DNA from 3 places in the Pseudovibrio sp. Ad5 genome. Region 1 is predicted to be linked to each of the others. Evidence: riboswitches for the same ligand, from Rfam matches in the RefSeq annotation. Region 1 holds a riboswitch; each other region holds the start of a gene.
What was found. Region 1 has a riboswitch for thiamine pyrophosphate ahead of PsAD5_RS06795 (ABC transporter permease). Riboswitches for the same ligand answer to the same signal wherever they lie in the genome.
Positions count from the first base shown of each region.

Region 2: it holds a riboswitch for thiamine pyrophosphate, as region 1 does, so the genes downstream of both, thiB (thiamine ABC transporter substrate binding subunit) here and PsAD5_RS06795 (ABC transporter permease) in region 1, are expected to answer to the same signal.
Region 3: it holds a riboswitch for thiamine pyrophosphate, as region 1 does, so the genes downstream of both, PsAD5_RS16155 (hydroxyethylthiazole kinase) here and PsAD5_RS06795 (ABC transporter permease) in region 1, are expected to answer to the same signal.

Region 1 covers NZ_LMCH01000010.1:48,072-52,281, forward strand. The annotation lists gene PsAD5_RS06790 (hypothetical protein) at 1-1,614, shown strand, start outside; TPP riboswitch at 1,744-1,851, shown strand; gene PsAD5_RS06795 (ABC transporter permease) at 2,026-2,736, shown strand; gene PsAD5_RS06800 (ABC transporter substrate-binding protein) at 2,763-3,701, shown strand; gene PsAD5_RS06805 (CHASE2 domain-containing protein) at 3,774-4,210, opposite strand, start outside.
Region 2 covers NZ_LMCH01000020.1:19,770-23,979, forward strand. The annotation lists gene PsAD5_RS11590 (thiamine/thiamine pyrophosphate ABC transporter permease ThiP) at 1-906, opposite strand, end outside; gene thiB (thiamine ABC transporter substrate binding subunit) at 882-1,874, opposite strand; TPP riboswitch at 1,896-2,002, opposite strand; gene katG (catalase/peroxidase HPI) at 2,119-4,210, opposite strand, start outside.
Region 3 covers NZ_LMCH01000057.1:302,488-306,697, reverse strand. The annotation lists gene PsAD5_RS16165 (xanthine dehydrogenase family protein molybdopterin-binding subunit) at 1-950, shown strand, start outside; gene PsAD5_RS16160 (Lrp/AsnC ligand binding domain-containing protein) at 1,021-1,257, opposite strand; TPP riboswitch at 1,468-1,576, shown strand; gene PsAD5_RS16155 (hydroxyethylthiazole kinase) at 1,618-2,373, shown strand; gene thiD (bifunctional hydroxymethylpyrimidine kinase/phosphomethylpyrimidine kinase) at 2,373-3,176, shown strand; gene PsAD5_RS16145 (TRAP transporter substrate-binding protein) at 3,189-4,210, shown strand, end outside.

The sequences.
Region 1 (4,210 bases):
GAGGAGCAGCTGAAGCTTGAAGAGGCCATTCGTAAGGTCGAAGCGGAAGCTGCTCGTGAGTCTCTCGGGTTGGGGCGGTCTAAAACCACCCCAGCTCCAAGTGCTCCAAAACCTGCAGCTCCAGAAATCTCTGCTGCATCTTCACCCGCTGGCGATACGCCTAAGGCAGGTACAAAGGCCGATACTCCAGCGCGCGATGAGCCGAAAGCACCTGCTGCTAAAGCAGACGTGTTTAAAGAGGCGGTTCGTGCTGCTCAGGATCTCGGCAACGCCGCACATCAAGCCAATCAGATGGCGCGTGATCAGCTGCCTGAAGCTTCCAGCGAGCGCAAAGAGCCTGACCTTGGCTCCATGGATGACAAAGAGACGGGTGAACCTGCTGCGTCTCTGCCAACCAAAGGTGCTGTTGAGACGAGCGCAGAAGAGCGCTCTTGGGTGCCGGGTGAGGCACGCCGAACCAAGCTGGAAACAAAAAGTAAGTCGCGTCCTGAGATCGATGAGCCTGCCAAGGTTAAGCCAAAGACAAGCCGTAAGCCTGCTTCCTCCCGCAAGCCAGCCGTTGCGCAGCGCGTTGGCGATGCGATTGAGCAGGAAGAAGGGCTGAAGCCTTCCAATACATCGGGTATTGTCGGCATCATTGTGGTCATACTGATAATCTTGGGCGTTACCGCAGGTGTCTATAGTCTGCGCGATGTTATTCTCTCTTTAGTGCTTCCAGTTGAAACCGGTGAGACTGTTGCGCCAGAGAGCGCACCTTCTAATGAAGATGAGCCGCTTCGGGTTCAGCCGGAACGCACGCCAAAGAAGAACACTGACCGCTTGTTGCCATCAGATGAAGGGGCAAAGGTTTCTCCGGATGCGACACGGGTGCAGACTACCCGGATTACCCGGAATTCTTCCAGCGCAGCGCCAACCGAGGCAGTAACTGAGCCTCCAGTCGTGCGTGTGGTCGAAGCTCCAGCAGCACCGGTAGAAGACACGCCTTCTGCGCAGGTTTTGCCGGTGACCGAACCTGCACAGCAGAGTACTGCAGTTGAGACCAATTCTGTACCACCTGCTGAAACCATTGGAACCGAAGCTGCGGTTTCTCCTGTTGCACAACAGAGCATACTTTACGAAGAGGCTTTGACGCCGGGTGCGGCAGGTTCTGCATCACGCGGGAACGTTGTTTGGTCATTGGATGAAGCTAATGGCGATTCTGTCATCAAGGCTGTTGCGACGCTGCCATCTCGTAACTTCTCTGTTGAGATGACGTTGAAGCCGAATAGTGATCAGTCTTTGCCAGCCAGCCATCTGCTTGAGCTGAACTTCATCTTCCCAGAAGGATTTGATGGCAAAGGTGTTGAGAAGGTGCCTGGCCTGATCCTGAAGAAGACAGAGTCCGAAGCAGGTGATCCGCTTGATGGTGCTGCCGTGAAGGTTTCTGACACTCTCTTCTGGATTGCGCTGTCTGACAGTGATGAAGAAAAAGCAAAGAACCTGAAGCGTCTTTCTGAGCGTGAGTGGATTGATGTTCCACTGCTGTATAACAGCGGTCGCCGTGCAATGTTGACCTTTGAAAAAGGTACAACCGGCAACAAAGTTATCGCAGAGGCAATCAAGAGCTGGAAGTAATCTAGTTTCAGATATTTAGATTAGATTTCAAAGGCCTTGGCTCTCTCAGAGCTGAGGCCTTTTTCATTATGCTGTCGTCCGTCAGAGCAAAATCTGCTTGCATCCTTCAGCAGAAACGCGCATGTTCCTTGCTATTCCGAGGGGTGCTTTTCTTTCGAAAAGCTGAGATTGCGATGAGCTAAACCCTTTGAACCTGATCCGGGTAATGCCGGCGAAGGGACGGGACCTGAGCCATTCTTCCCGGATCTCCATGTTTGCATTTTGCTGTAACGGGAGCTCCTGTGCTGAAAACATCCCAGAGAGCTAATGTAGCTCCGTTCTTCCGCCTGTTTGTGATGCCCAATACCATTGTTGGGAGTCTGCATGCTGAAGCGAGCTTTGAAACGAATTCTCCGAAGTCTTTTCGGGATTTTGCTTTTTATCGCCATTTGGGAAAGTGTGGTTCGGATTGGAGAGTTTCCTCCGTTTCTCTTGCCAGGTCCGGCGGCGGTTTTTTCCGCTTTTCTCAATCAGGGCGTCTTTCTGCTGCATCATGCAGGCATTACCGCTTGGGAGACTGTTCTCGGTTTTCTCTTTGGCGTGAGCGCTGGAGCTTCGCTGGCTGTTTTGCTGGCAGTGTCTCCTCGGATACGCCTGTTTCTGCTGCCTCCGATTGCAGCGACCCAATCTCTTCCTGTGTTTGCAATTGCACCGCTTCTGGTGCTGTGGTTCGGCTTTGGGCTCGCCTCCAAGGTTGTGATGGCCGTGATTGTGATCTTCTTTTCTGTGACCTCGACCTTCTTCGATGGTTTGCGCAGGACTGATCAATCACTGCTCGACCTTGGCAAGCTGCACGGTCTGAACCGCTGGCAAACACTTCGCTACATTCGCATTCCAGCCGCCTTGCCATCTCTGGCTTCTGGTATGCGCATTGCAGCGGTGTTCGCTCCTATTGGGGCGGTGGTTGGAGAGTGGGTTGGTGCAAAAGGGGGACTAGCTTTCATCATGTTGCAATCCAATGCACGCATGCAAACAGCGACGATGTTTGCGGCGTTGATTTTGCTTGCGGTGATGGTGTTGAGCCTGAGGGCAGTTGTTGAGTTCGCCACTTCTCGGATGATCTATTGGCAGAAAGAGATCTAGGTCTCAGAGTATGAGGACGTAACCTTATGAAAAAACTAGGTATGCTGTTTGGTGCGGCAATGCTTGCGAGCACGCTTCAAGTGCAAGCAGCGGACAAGCTGACTGTGTTGCTGGATTGGTTTGCGAATCCAGACCATGCACCAATCGTGGTTGCCAAGGCACGGGGTTTCTTTGAAAAAGAGGGCCTTGATGTTGAGCTGATTGAGCCTGCTGATCCTTCCATGCCACCAAAGCTTGTTGCAGCAGGGCAGGGTGATATTGCGGTTTCCTATCAGCAGACGTTGCACCCTCAGATTGATGAGGGCATGCCGTTGATGCGGATCGGGACGCTGGTCTCTACACCTCTGAACACGCTAATTGTTTTGGAAAACGGACCGATCAAGGAGATTGCAGACCTGAAAGGCAAGCGTATTGGTTATTCCACATCCGGGTTTGAGAACGCCATGCTTGGGAAGATGCTTTCCAATGCAGGTCTAAGTTCTGATGATGTGGAGCTGATCAACGTAAACTTCTCGCTCTCACCATCTTTGATGGCTGGGCAGGTTGATGCGGTGATTGGTGGTTATCGTAACTTCGAGCTGAACCAGATGGAGATTGAAGGTGCGAAAGGTCGCGCGTTTTATCCTGAAGAGAACGGTGTGCCTGTCTATGATGAGCTGATTTATGTGGCTCACAAAGACAAGCTGGATGATCCGCGTTTGAAGAAGTTCATCAATGCGATTGAGGCAGCTACCGTTTATCTGCTTAATAATCCGCAGGACTCCTGGAAGAGCTTCCTTGAGATCTATCCAAATCTGGATGATGAGCTGAACAAGCGTGCCTGGGCGGATACTCTGCCGCGTTTTGCCAGCCGTCCAGCTGCTTTGGACAATGGTCGCTATGAACGGTTTGCAAACTTTCTGATTGAGCAGGGGCTCATTAAAACAGCGCCTCCAGTTGAAACCTACGCGGTTGAACTGCGCTAACCGGTATAGGTCTAAACTAAAATTTGAGCCTCCGAGTTTCGGGGGCTCTTTTTATTTGCAGGCCAAATGCCGTTATTGCGCTGCATCCTTGACCGCTTCGTGTTGAGCCAGATCGCTAAGGATGTATTTCTCAAAAGCAGCATAGATGGTGTTGTACTCGCCCTCAGAGAGTGATTTGCATTCATCTACCAGTGTCAGGGCTTTCTTCTTGTCATTCTCCTCAAACAGCGCGAAGACCATGTTGCAGTGGACGTTCTTGAGCTTGAGGAAGTTTTCTGAGAAGGCGAGCGACGGATCACCTAGCAACGCAAACGAACGCATCTGGTAACGGCTGGTTTTGACTGGAATTGTCTCCAAAGCTGCCAGTTCAGGCATCTGACCGCGTGTGGTTTCGCACATAAGAACGCTATGACCGGCATCTTTGCAATGACGGGCTAAATCTTCTGCTAAATCAACGCATTTACCGAGCGGGGCGTACCTGAAATGACGCCGTGTACCTGTTTCGCCAA
Region 2 (4,210 bases), on a different contig from region 1:
TGAAAGAACAACGGCACTGAGCGGCAAAAGCAAAAAGAATGTTGCAAGCAAAATCCAGAAGGCGTCTGCAACAGGTGCACCACCATCCCAGCGCCGGATCGCTCGGTCCAGTCCTGCACCAAACCCTTCACCGCGTGAGAGCTTCAGCGCCGCAAAGGCAGCAGCAGCGGTAAGCGTGAGTTGCAATGCAGAAAGCAGCGCGGCACGGCCAAGATCAAAATCGTATGTAAAAGCCTGGTAGATCGCCAGCTCAATAGTTGTCGCCCGTGGCCCACCACCAAGCGTCAGAGCAACAGCAAAGCTTGTCAGGCAGATCGCAAAGATCACAGCCAGTGCTCCGGGTAAAATGCGCGCGAGCATGGGGAGTTCAATCAGCCGAAACAGGGCTTTTCCATCACACCCAAGTTGCGCTGCAAGGCGAAAGCGCTCTGAGGGAACCTCTTGCCACCCCTGCAAAATCAATCGGGTTGCCAGCGGAAGGTTGAAGAAAACATGAGCCAGCACAACACCGTGGAGGCCATAAATGCGAATGGGTGAAGCACCAAAATAAACAAGCATATCAGATATCCAGCCCGCACGGCCAAACACCTGTAGCAACCCAAGAATGGCAACGATAACTGGTAGAATGAAGGGGGCACCAAGCAGTGCAATGAGCAAACTGCGGCCCGGAAACCGCCGTCGCGCCAGCGCGCGCGCAACCGGCACAGCCAGCGCAACACTGATCACAGCAGAAAGCACGGCCTGCGTGAGCGTAAACTTGAGAGCGGCCCAATCGGAAGAGGAGAAGCCGTGACCCGCTTCAGCTCGCAGTGCAACCGCGGCCAACGTGCCAAGTATGAGTGCCGCGACAAGAAATGCCGCGGCAACACCGGGAAGCGAACTTACTGGCTGAGCGCTTCTAGCCATTCCGGCAGAGCCTCACGTCTTGCAGCAGCAGCTTCTTCAGGCTTAAAGAACAAAGCTTTTTCCGGCACCTGCAGTGTGTCAAAGCCAGCAGGTAAACCACCTTTAGGTGTCACAGCAGGATACATCCAGTTGGTTGTTGGAATGATTGTCTGGAAAGCATCTGAAACCATGAAGCTTAGGAACTTGTCTGCCAACTCTGGCTGATCAGTCCCGGCAAGCTTTGCCGCTACTTCAACCTGCATGTAATGGCCTTCTTCAAACGCGGCAGTGGTCTTGCTGTTATCTTCCTCGGCAATCAGGTGGTAAGCCGGAGACGTGGTGTAGCTGAGCACCATCTCCGCTTCCCCATCAAGGAAAAGACCGTAGGCTTCAGACCAACCTTTTGTAACCGTCACGATGTTATCGGAAAGATCCGCCCACACATCAGCAGCTTCGTCTCCGTAAGCCGCTTTCACCCAAAGCAGCAGCCCGAGGCCGGGTGTAGAGGAGCGTGGATCTTGAATAAGGATCTTGGCATCGCTCTTCGCAAGCTCGCGGAAGTTGGTTGGTACGGTTTCGCCAGCCTTGTGTACGAAGGCAAAGTAGCCCCAGTCGTACGGCACAAAGGTTTCGTCAGCCCACTCCACTGGCAGAGTGTATTGGGCTTCAACAGTGTGTGGTGCAAACAGGCCAGTTTTCTTGGCAGTCTCTACCAGATTGGTGTCCAGACCCAGCACCACATCGGCATCCGAGTTTTTACCTTCAAGACGAATGCGGGAAAGCAGTGCTGCGCCATCTTCGACGCCAACAAGTTTCAGGTCACACTCGCATACAGCCTCAAACGCTTCTTCCACTTTTGGGCCTGGGCCCCAGTCAGAAACGAAGCTGTCGTATGTGTAAACTGTCAGTTGAGGCTTCTCAACAGCCATCGCTGATGTTGCAGTGAGTAATCCCGCAGCAATTAACAGATGTTTCAAGTCATCCTCCATTGCGGCGAGAGGGCAAGGATGGATGAAACCGGTACCCTTCCCTCCGCCGGTTCTAGCCGGTTCAGGTTCAACGGGTTCGCCACTAAAGCATCTCAGCACGACAAATACGCGCACCCCGAGGTCAAGCGGTTCTTAACCGGAAAAACACAGAAGCGCAACTGGATATAGCCAGCGTCTGGAGAGCACCTGTAGGGAGTTGCAATAAAAAGCCCGGGCAGTTTCCTGCCCGGACTGGTCGCATTTATTAGGCTGTCAGGTCGAAGCGGTCGGCGTTCATGACCTTGGTCCATGTTGCCACGAAGTCGCGGACGAACTTTTCGTGGTTGTCATCCTGAGCATACACTTCAGCATAAGCGCGCAGGATTGAGTTGGAGCCAAACACAAGATCTGCACTGGTTGCAGTCCACTTAGGCTTGCCAGATTTGCGGTCGCGGATCTCATAGGTGCCATCTTTGAGTGGATGCCAGCTGTTGTCCATATCGGTCAGGTTGACGAAGAAGTCCGTTGTCAGCTGACCTTCGCGGTCCGTGAAGACACCGTGCTTTGATCCGCCATAATTGGCACCAAGAACGCGCAGACCACCAACGAGTGCAGTCATTTCCCAGCCAGTGAGGCGGAGGAGCTGAGCACGATCCAGCATCATTTCTTCCGGGCTAACAGCGTACTCTTGCTTCTGCCAGTTACGGAAGCCATCAGAAATAGGCTCCAATACAGAGAAGGATGTCGCATCAGTCATCGCATCTGTTGCATCACCGCGACCAGAAGCAAATGGAACTTCCACGTTGAAACCAGCTGCTTTGATGGCATTTTCTACACCAACGTTGCCTGCCAGCACGATCACATCTGCGACTGAGGCTCCTGCCTGCGCTGCGATTGGTTCAAGCACAGCCAGAACTTTGGCAAGCCGGTCTGGCTCATTGCCAACCCAATCCTTTTGAGGAGCAAGGCGGATACGAGCACCGTTGGCACCACCGCGCATATCAGAGCCGCGATAGGTACGTGCGCTGTCCCAAGCGGTTTTGATCAGATCTTCATTGCTCAAACCACTTGCCGCAATTTTTGCTTTCACTGCAACAACATCATAGTTGGTGTTGCCCGCCGGAACCGGATCCTGCCAGATAAGGTCTTCTTTCGGCACATCCGGGCCAAGATAATTGGCTCTCGGTCCCATATCGCGGTGGGTCAGCTTGAACCATGCACGCGCAAACGTATCTCTGAAGTACTCAGGATCTGCTATGAATTTCTGACAGTACTCGTTGTAGATCGGGTCAACCTTCATCGCCATGTCCGCATCCGTCATGATTGGATTGTGACGAACAGACGGGTCTGTTGGATCAACAGGTTTGTCTTCTTCCTTGATGGACACAGGTTCCCATTGCCATGCGCCGGCAGGAGATTTTACCTGCTCCCATTCATGGCCGAACAGCATATCAAAGAAACCCATATCGAACGTGGTTGGGTGTGTGGTCCACGCACCCTCGATGCCAGAGGTAAAGGCATTTGTTGCCTTGCCATCCTGTCCGGGGTTAGACCAGCCAAAGCCCTGCTCTTCAAGACCAGCGGCTTCCGGTGCGACACCGATGTTATCGACGGCACCGCGTCCATGGGTTTTACCAACGGTGTGACCACCGCACGTCAGCGCAGCAGTTTCCTCGTCATTCATTGCCATACGAGCAAAGGTTTCGCGGATCTGATCAGCTGTTTTTTGCGGACCGGGAACGCCATTCACGCCTTCCGGGTTCACGTAGATCAAGCCCATATGGGTTGCTGCAAGCGGATTTTCGAGCGTTGAAGGATCATCCAGATCGTCATAGCGCTCTTCACTGCGCGCAAGCCATTCTTTCTCAGATCCCCAATAGGTGTCGATCTCCGGACCCCAGATATCCTCACGGCCAAACCCGAAACCAAAGGTTTTCAGACCCATGGAGTCATAGGCGATAGTGCCTGCGAGAATAATCAGATCAGCCCAGGAGAGAGCGTTGCCGTACTTTTTCTTGATAGGCCAAAGCAAACGGCGGGCTTTATCGAGGCTTGCGTTATCAGGCCAGGAGTTAAGCGGAGCAAAGCGAATGTTGCCGGAACCGCCGCCACCGCGACCATCTGCCAGACGATAAGAGCCAGCTGTGTGCCACGAAAGGCGGATCATCAGGCCACCATAATGACCCCAATCCGCTGGCCACCAGTCCTGACTGTCGGTCATGAGCGCATGAACGTCTGCCTTCACCGCTTCGAAGTCGAGTGATTTAACAGCATCATGATAGTTGAAGCCTGGGTCCATCGGGTTGGTACGCGCACCATGTTGATGGAGGATGTCGAGATTCAAAGCATCAGGCCAC
Region 3 (4,210 bases), on a different contig from region 1:
AGGCAAAAGGTTTGTATCGCGGTGTTGGGCTATCGACCTATGTGGAGGCGTGTGCCTTTGCCGGCGGGGAGGAAGCTAAGCTTGAGCTTAACACGAACGGCAGCGTTACTTTGCTGATTGGAACGCAGAGCAACGGTCAGGGTCACGCCACTGCATATGGCCAAGTCATTGCAGAACATCTTGGTTTGCAGCTTGATCAGGTTGAGATGGTGCAGGGAGATACGGACCGTGTTGCGACTGGTGGTGGTACCGGTGGATCGCGGTCCATTCCGATTGGAATGCCATCTGTGAAAGCGGCTTCTGAAACGCTGGTTAAGAAGATCAAAGAGATCGCCAGTGAGAAGCTTGAGGTTGGTGTTGGGGATCTGACGTTGGAAGACGGGCAGGTGCGCGTGGTTGGTACCGACCAACAAGTCAGCCTTGTTGATGTGGCTGGTTCGCAACCGGAGACCTTGAGTGCAGCGGAAAAAGTCATGCAGGATGAATGTACTTATCCCAATGGCACGCATGTGTGTGAGGTGGAGATTGATCCGGAAACGGGCAAGACGGACGTGGTCAGTTATGTGATCGTGGATGATTTTGGCGTGACGGTGAATCCGATGCTGCTGGCGGGTCAGGTGCATGGTGGTGCGGGGCAGGCGATCTCGCAGGCGCTTTGCGAGAACACGGTTTATGATGAAACCGGGCAGCTGCTGTCAGCGTCCTTCATGGACTATCATGTTGCACGTGCTGATGATTTGCCGAATTTCGACTTCTCGACGAGCAACGTTCCTTCCACGACAAATGCGATGGGCATCAAAGGTGCTGGTGAGGCTGGTTCTATTGGAGCGGCGCCGGCGGTGATGAATGCTGTGCAGTATGCGTTGCGCAAGAATGCAGGTGTTGAGCATATAGATATGCCCGCGACGCCGGTTGCTGTCTGGAGTGCTATTCAGGACGCTCAGAGTTAAGCCATCAAGATAGTAAAGCTTGAAAAGAGATTGTGCAGGCGGGCTGGTGTCCCGCCTGTTTTCGTAGGTATCAGAACGCTTTGAAGGTGATGATGGTTCTGGTGTCCTGGATGCCTTCGAAGACCTGAACCTTGTTTGCAACGAAGTGTCCGATGTCTTCGTTATCATCGATGTAGAATTTGGCCAGCAGGTCGAAATCCCCGGAGGTGGAGTAAATCTCGGAGGCGACTTCCGCGTCTGCGATGGCGTTGGCAACCTGATAGGTTTTTCCGAGCTGGCATTTGATCTGTACAAAGAACGGAATCATAAATCTGCTATCCTTCTGTCCCGAAAGGCTGATTTGTCTTTCAGGGATGCGCTCAAATTTGAGTTTGCGTTGTTTTGTGAGCATTTTGCGTTGAAGCTGCGTTTTTTTGCAAGCTTTTGCGTTTTTTATGCGAAATCTACCCCCAGTTGCCTTTTGTCGCTGCCTCTCGTTTCCGCTTGCAGTTCGCTCTCTTGTTTGCTAGCAAAAAATTCTAACCAATGGGGGTGCTCGGAAGTGACTGACGGGCTGAGAGGCGCAAAGCCAACTCCTAGAACCTGATCCGGATTGTGCCGGCGGAGGGAATTGGGATGAGTACCAAGGTAATCGTTCCCGCCGTAATCTATAGGGGAGCGAAAACAAATGTCCTACACAAATGAAAATCTCTGGGAAGTCTTTGAGAGCGTGCGTGAGCGTGGGGTTCGGGTTCATTGCCTGACGAATTCTGTTGCGCAGAGCCTTACCGCGAACATCATGTTGGCTTGTAACATTGTGCCTTCCATGACAGCGGCCCATGATGAAATTCCTGCATTCATCGAAAGTGTTGACGGGTTGCTCCTCAATCTTGGTACGCTGGATGGAAAGCGGCGGCATGGTATTCGGCTTGGGCTTGAAGGGGCTGCCAAAAAATCTATGCCCGTGGTGCTGGACCCGGTTAAAGTAGATCGCTCAGACATTCGCATGGAGTTTGCGAAAGATATTCTGAAAGAGAATGTTTCGATCCTCAAAGCAAACATGACTGAGAGCGCTGGGCTGAGTGGAGCTGTTACCGAGAACACACTGATTGTGCGCACCGGTATTGAAGACGCTGTGTTTGGCCGGGAGACAACCTACACCGTGGGCAATGGGCATGCTTATATGGACAAGGTGACTGGCATTGGCTGTGCGCTGGGCGGTGTGCTGGCTGGTTTCGCCGCTACCGAGCCAGATAAGGAACTTGCCGTGCTTGCTGCGCTTGCTGTCTATGGTGTATGCGGCGAGATTGCCGCAGAGCAGGCGAACGGACCGGGAAGCTTCACTCCAGCTTTCATCGATACCCTTTACGGCTTGAAGGCTGACCAGTTCAACGAGCATCTCAAGCTCGAAACAATGAATAATAAAGGTGGGGTATTGGCCTAATGAGTGCGATTGCAGTCACAATTGCAGGGTCGGATTCCGGTGGTGGTGCCGGAATTCAAGCAGACCTGAAGGCCTTTTCGGCTCGTGGGGTCTATGGGGCCAGTGTCATCACTGCACTGACGGCCCAAAATACCAAAGGTGTGACAGGTATTCATGATGTGCCGCCAGCATTTGTGGCAGAGCAGATGGATGCTGTTTTTTCTGACCTGAAGGTGGATGCCGTGAAAATCGGCATGCTTTCACAGCCAGAGATTATCGCTGTTATTGCCACAAAGCTGGCGGAATATAATGTTAAGCGCGTCATCCTTGATCCGGTGATGGTTGCAACTTCTGGTGATGTTTTGTTGCAAAACTCCGCCGTTTCGGTCTTGAAGCAGAAGCTGTTTCCCATGGCGGCGTTGATTACGCCGAATATGCAGGAAGCGGCCTTTTTGCTGGACCAGCCGGTAGCCGAAACCCGTGAAGACATGCACAGACAAGCGTTACTGCTGCTGGACATGGGTGCTAACGGGGTTTTGCTGAAAGGCGGACACGGATCTGATGATACCTGTGATGATCTCTTCCTCTCCCGTGATGTGGAGAGGTGGTATACGGCGCCAAGACATAAAACGCAGAATACACATGGGACTGGCTGTACCTTGTCCTCTGCGATTGCAGCGGAACTGGCCAAGGGGTTGGAGCTGCAAGATGCCATTGGTGAAGCGAAAGAATATATTAGTCAGGCGATTAAAGCTGCGGATACGCTTGACGTAGGCGAGGGACATGGGCCTGTGCACCATTTCCATGAATTCTGGTCTGAATAAAAGGCGGAGATAATGACCAAGAACAAAGAAAACAATCTGACCCGCCGTCAGGCGCTGGGGCTAACTGCTGGGGCGGTTGCCGGTAGCGCTGCACTTGCTGCACCTGCACTGGCTCAGGATGCTGATCCGGTGATCGAATGGCGCATGGTGACCAGCTGGCCCAAGAACCTGCCGGGCCCTGGCATGTCTGCGCAACGCATTTGTGATCGCATCAACATTATGAGTAATGGTCGGATGCGTGTGCGCCTGTTTGCTGCAGGTGAGCTGGTTCCTGCTTTTGAGGTGTTTGACGCTGTTTCAAGCGGCACTGCACAGATGGGTCATTCAGTTGCTTTGTACTGGGCTGGCAAGATGCCGGGTTCGGTGTTTTTTACGACTGTTCCTTTCGGTCTGCTGCCTCAGGAGCACACTGCCTGGGTGGACCAGATGGGTGGACAGGAACTTTGGGATGAGCTTTATGCGCCATTTGGTGTGAAGCCGTTTATGGCTGGTAATGCTGGCCCAACCATGGCGGGCTGGTATCGTGAGCCTGTTGAGACGCTGGATGACCTGAAAGGGCGCAAACTGCGCATGGTAGGTCTTGGTGGTGAAATCATGCGCAAGCTTGGTGTTACTCCGGTCAACATTCCAGCCTCCGAGATTTTCACCAGTCTGCAAACGCGTGTGGTGGATGGTGTAGAGTTTCTCGGTCCATGGACGGACAGTGCGCTGGGCTTCCATAAACTGGTCAAATACTACTACGGTCCAGGCTTTAATAAGCCAAACGGCACCGGTGAGGCAATTGTGAATGCGGTTGCTTTGGAAGGTTTGCCAGCTGAGCTTCAGGCGGTGGTTGAAGAGGCTTGCCGTGTGGAAGCTGACTTGGCGCTTTCTGAGGCCAATGCGCAGAATGCAGCGAGCCTTAAGGTGCTGCAGGAAGAGCATGGGGTAGAGATTCGCGAATTCCCGGAAGAGGTTCTTGCAGCATTGAAGGAAACCAGTGTTGAGGTGCTGGATATCTATACCCAGAAAGACAAAACAGCTCGTAAGATTTA